DNA from 2 places in the Brevibacillus composti genome. Region 2 is predicted to be linked to the other one. Evidence: riboswitches for the same ligand, from Rfam matches in the RefSeq annotation. Region 2 holds a riboswitch; the other holds the start of a gene.
What was found. Region 2 has a riboswitch for S-adenosylmethionine ahead of JD108_RS06440 (pyridoxal phosphate-dependent aminotransferase). Riboswitches for the same ligand answer to the same signal wherever they lie in the genome.

Region 1 (2,457 bases), 430 kb from region 2:
GTGTTCAAATCCGCCACTCCCGCAAGTCCGATCACCCGGCGCAGAATTTTGCAGCCCGCAAACCCGGCCGTGTCGGCAATCAACCGTTTGACATAGCTTTGCCAGAGTCCCTCGACATGGGCGCTCCGCTCTTTCGCCTGCTTATGCCAGAGCTGGACGAACTGGGAAACGAACTCATTCCAGACATCCTCAACGGTTGTCAAGAGGTATTCGCGGTAGGATTCCCGCTTTCCTGCGTCAGGCTCCAACCCATGCTGGGCCGCGTAATTCAGGAGCAGATTGGCAATCACCGCGCCGATGTCAAATCCGATGGGACCGTAGTAGGCGAATTCCGGGTCGATTACCTTCGTCGATTGTTTCGTGACGAAAATGCTGCCAGTGTGCAGGTCGCCATGAAGCAAGGCTTCCGCCCGCGTGAGGAAATCGTACTTCAGCTTGGCGATTTCCAGCTTGAGCGGCTTGTGATTCCAGATCGCCTCCACCTCTTTGCGGATCAGCGGGTTGAAGTTGTTGGTCGGGGCATCCTCATACGGATCGGTAAAGACCAGATCTTCCGTAATTTTGCATAATTCCGGATTCAAGAATGTTCCGACGAGCGTTTTTTTCTCGTAGGGATGGGCACCCAGATCCGATGTGTAAAAGAGCGTATGCGCCATGAACCGTCCGATGTGCTTGGCAAAGTGAGGGTAGCGCTCCCCTTCGATCAACCCTTTTCTCATCAAGACGTGATCGCTCAGATCCTCCATGACGGTCAGGGCCAGCTCGGCATCATAGTGGTACACCTCCGGCACCAGGTCAGGCACATGCTTGTACTGAATCCGCAGCGCTTCGCTTTCGATGCGGGCGCGGTCCAGCGTCAGCGGCCAGGATTCCCCCACGACGCGGGCGTACGGCAGCGCCTGCTTGACGATCACGCTTTTCCCTGTCGCTTCCTCCCGGATGTGGAAAACCAGATTGAGGTTGCCGTCGCCAATCTCCCGGGATGTCAGCTCGGCTCCCGGTTCGAACAGACCGGGCAATTCTTTTACATACTGCACTGCCTCTTGCTCGCTCAACGCACGATACGCCATGATAGATTGCTCCTCTCCGTTATCATTTCGTCTATTTCCTAAAAGGGTATGCTTCCGCCAAAACAACACGGGCATCAGGGCCCGGCGAACATCAAAAAGACCTCTTTTCCCGAAGAAAAGAGGTCGCAACCGTACGCAGCAAGCGTGTGTCTCCCCCTTATCTTCCAGAATACTTTTGCTTCTGCTGGAATTAGCACCGTGCACATCGCTAGTCATCCGCCTTCAGCGTCTGCTGAGGCCAGCGTATGTCGGTTGCCGGGTATCATCGGGCCAGTCCCTCCACCTTCTCTGGATAAGGTATCCAACGTATGCAGTTTTGATTAGTTTGAATCATACACGCGCCTCTCCATCGCTGTCAACACTTTTTGATGATGATCTTTAAGACAACGCGAGCAACATCGGCCAGCCTTTATACCGTGCCAGACAAACCGGCTTCCCCGCCAAAACAAGGGTTGACTCCCGAAAACGAACGTCATATCATTAGGGGTATCGCAAGACAAAACTCATAGGATTCATTCAAACTCTTATCGCGAGCTGGCTGAGGGACTGGCCCAATGATGCCCGGCAACCGGCGCTCACCTATTTCGGGTGGCGAAACGGTGCTAATTCCAACGGTAAGAGTCGAACCCTGCGGCGTATGATCCGTGTTTCGACTCTAAACCGAGAGATGAGAGGAGACGAACACGTTTACGGAACGAACCGCCTCCCCTCCACGATGGGGAGGCTTTTTATCTGTCTTGAGAGCAAAAGGAGGGTCCCTCATTGAGCGAGCAACGCATCCTCGTCACCTATCTCACTCAGGCCAAAGACTTGCAGAAAAAGGCGGAAGCGATCGCCGTCGGCATGACGGTCGGGAGCTGGACTGACCTGCCCGCTGCCAAGCAGGAGGAGCTGAAGCCCTACCTGGGCGAAGCGGTCGGCAGCCAGACGCTGGACACTTTGGACAACGGCGAGAGCCGCGGACTGATTACGGTCAGTTATCCGCTTCGCAACTTTACAAAAGACATCCCGTCCCTCTTGACCGGCATCTTCGGGAAGCTGTCCATGGACGGCAAAATCAAGCTGGTCGACGTTCAATTCCCGGACTCGTTTCTCTCCGCTTTTCCCGGGCCGAAATACGGCATTGCCGGACTGCGCGAGCGCCTTGGGGCCCATGGCCGTCCGCTCTTGATGAGCATCTTCAAATCCTGCCTGGGACTCCCTTTTGACGATCTGAAGACGCAGTTCCGCGCACAAGCCCTGGGCGGCGTCGATCTGGTAAAGGATGACGAAATTTTCTTTGCCGATGATCGGGCTCCTTTTCTCGAGCGGATTTCCGCCTTTAAACAAATCGCCCGCCAGACCGAAGCGGAGACCGGCAAACCGGTCATCTATGCGGCGAACCTGA
Region 2 (2,457 bases):
TCAATGCCTTGATTGGCCTTTTGTGGCCGGAGGGCGGCCGCAAAGGGCTGAATATGGTCTACGTGGCGCTCAATGTCGGCGGCGCCATCGGTTCGGGAGCCGCCGGCATTCTGGCGAGCATCTCGTTCGCGTGGACCTTCTATGGCAATGGCGGGCTGCAAGTGCTGGTGCTCGTGGTGTTCCTCGTCTTGAACCGCTCATATGATCTGGAAAAAGGACGCCCTAGGGACAATGCCCGAGCGGCAGAAGCCGCGGGTGGGGAGGGGGCTGCAGAGGCAGTCCGACAGATGCCCGCAGCAGCAGCCGGGCAGACGTCTACAGCCGCAATCGGGCAGACGCCCGCAGCCACAGTTGGGCAGACGCCCGCAGCTGCGGGCAAAAAGGAGCCTGCCGCAGCACCTACGGCGAGCACCGCTGCCCATCCCGATGTCGCGGCCGCAAAATCTGTGGCATGGGTGGCGCTGGCCATCTTGTCGGCCGGCCTGCTGGTTTGCTGGGTGATCTACGTGCAGTGGACGACCGTTTTGTCCGCCTACATGCAGACGCTCGGCATCACGCTGAAGCAGTACAGCCTGCTGTGGACGCTGAACGGCGCCTTGATCCTGCTCGGACAGCCGCTGATCTCATGGGTGATCCGGCATTTTGCCCGCAGCTTGCGGGCACAGATGCTGCTGGGCGGCTATCTCTTTTCCCTGTCCATGCTCATTCTCTCCCAGACTACGGTCTACGCAGGGTTTTTCGCAGCCATGTTCATCATCACCTTGGGAGAGATGCTGGTATGGCCGGCAGTCCCGACGATTGCAGCCGAACTGGCCCCGGCCGGGCGAGAAGGCTTGATTCAGGGATTGATCGGCGGAGTGGGATCGGCCGGACGGATGATCGGACCCTTGCTCGGCGCTGTGACCTTTGAAGCCTTAGCGGCAAAAGGGATGTTCTACGCGATGGCTGCGCTTGCGCTCCTCGCCGTGCTCTTCTTTGCGGTGTACGCGTCATTTATCAAGCGGCCGGAGTTGAAGCCGACGATTTCGGCACAGAGGCACTAGCCGGAGACGGGCTACACGCTTGACACTCCCCACGCGCTCAAGTAGTATGAAATCAATTCAAAAGTGAATAGATTCTGTTTACTTATCCAGAGAGGTGGAGGGACTGGCCCGATGAAGCCCGGCAGCGGATCCGCGAAGCAATTTACGCGGGTGCTGTGCCAATTCCAGCAGGAGCTCTCCTGACAGATAAGAACGCGGCTACATGATCTCCGCCCCTTTTTCTGTTCGGGAAAAGGGGCTTTTTGCATGATTATGAGGAAGGGAAAGAAAATCATATGCGCATCCAACCATCCGCCATGGTTGACCGGCTGCCGACGCAATTTTTTGCCACGCTGGTCGCCAAAGTAAACAAGGCCATAGCGGCCGGACATGACATCATCAATCTGGGGCAGGGCAATCCCGATCTGCCGACCCCGCCGCATATCGTGGAGGAGCTCTCGCTGCAAGCCGCTCGCCCGGTTCATCACAAATACCCGCCCTTTAGCGGCCGACTGGAACTGAAGCAGGCTGTCGCCCACTGGTACAAAGAGGAGTTCGACGTCGACCTGGACCCGGAGGAGGAGGTGGCGATCCTGTTCGGCAGCAAGACCGGCCTGGTGGAGATATGCCAGGTGCTGATGAATCCGGGAGATGTCGCATTGGTACCGGACCCGGGCTATCCGGATTACTGGTCCGGAGTAGCCGTGGTAGACGGCCGCATGGTGATGATGCCGCTGCGGGCGGAGAACGCCTTTTTGCCTGATTACGGCCAGCTCAAGGCAGAAGATCTGGAAAAGGCGAAGCTGATGTTCCTGAACTACCCCAACAATCCGACAGCGGTCAATGCACCGGTGGAGTTTTATGAAGAGACGATTCGCTTCGCGAAGCGGCACGAAATCGTGGTCTGCCATGATTTTGCCTACGGCGCGATCAGCTTTGACGGCAAAAAGCCGGTCAGCTTCCTGCAGGTCCCCGGGGCCAAAGAGGTGGGGGTGGAGTTTTACACCCTGTCCAAAACCTACAACATGGCTGGCTGGCGGGTAGGGGCGATGGTCGGGAACAAAGAGCTGGTGAGGCTGATTAACCTGATCCAGGACCATTACTTTGTCAGTCTGTTCGGCGCTGTGCAGATGGCAGCGGCCAAAGCGATGACCGGCTCCCAGCAGTGTGTGCGCGACCTGGTACAGGTCTACCAGAGCCGCCGGGATGTGCTGTTTACAGAGATGCATCGCATCGGCTGGCAGGCCAACCCTTCGGAGGGGTCGTTCTTTGCCTGGCTGCCCGTACCCCAGGGCTATTCGTCGGTAGAATTTTCCGATTTGCTGCTGGAAAAAGCGCATGTCGTCGTCGCTCCGGGCGTCGGGTTTGGACCGACCGGGGAAGGGTATGTGCGCGCCGCGCTGTTATCCACGGAAGAGCGGCTCGCGGAGGCTGT

Region 1: linked by a shared signal. The riboswitch ahead of mtnK (S-methyl-5-thioribose kinase) and the one ahead of JD108_RS06440 (pyridoxal phosphate-dependent aminotransferase) in region 2 are both predicted to bind S-adenosylmethionine.

Annotation. Positions count from the first base shown of each region.
Region 1 is NZ_CP066308.1:827,523-829,979, reverse strand. It holds gene mtnK (S-methyl-5-thioribose kinase) at 1-1,070, opposite strand, end outside; SAM riboswitch class I at 1,225-1,369, opposite strand; SAM riboswitch class I at 1,592-1,744, shown strand; gene JD108_RS04270 (2,3-diketo-5-methylthiopentyl-1-phosphate enolase) at 1,833-2,457, shown strand, end outside.
Region 2 is NZ_CP066308.1:1,254,393-1,256,849, forward strand. It holds gene JD108_RS06435 (MFS transporter) at 1-1,043, shown strand, start outside; SAM riboswitch class I at 1,123-1,236, shown strand; gene JD108_RS06440 (pyridoxal phosphate-dependent aminotransferase) at 1,319-2,457, shown strand, end outside.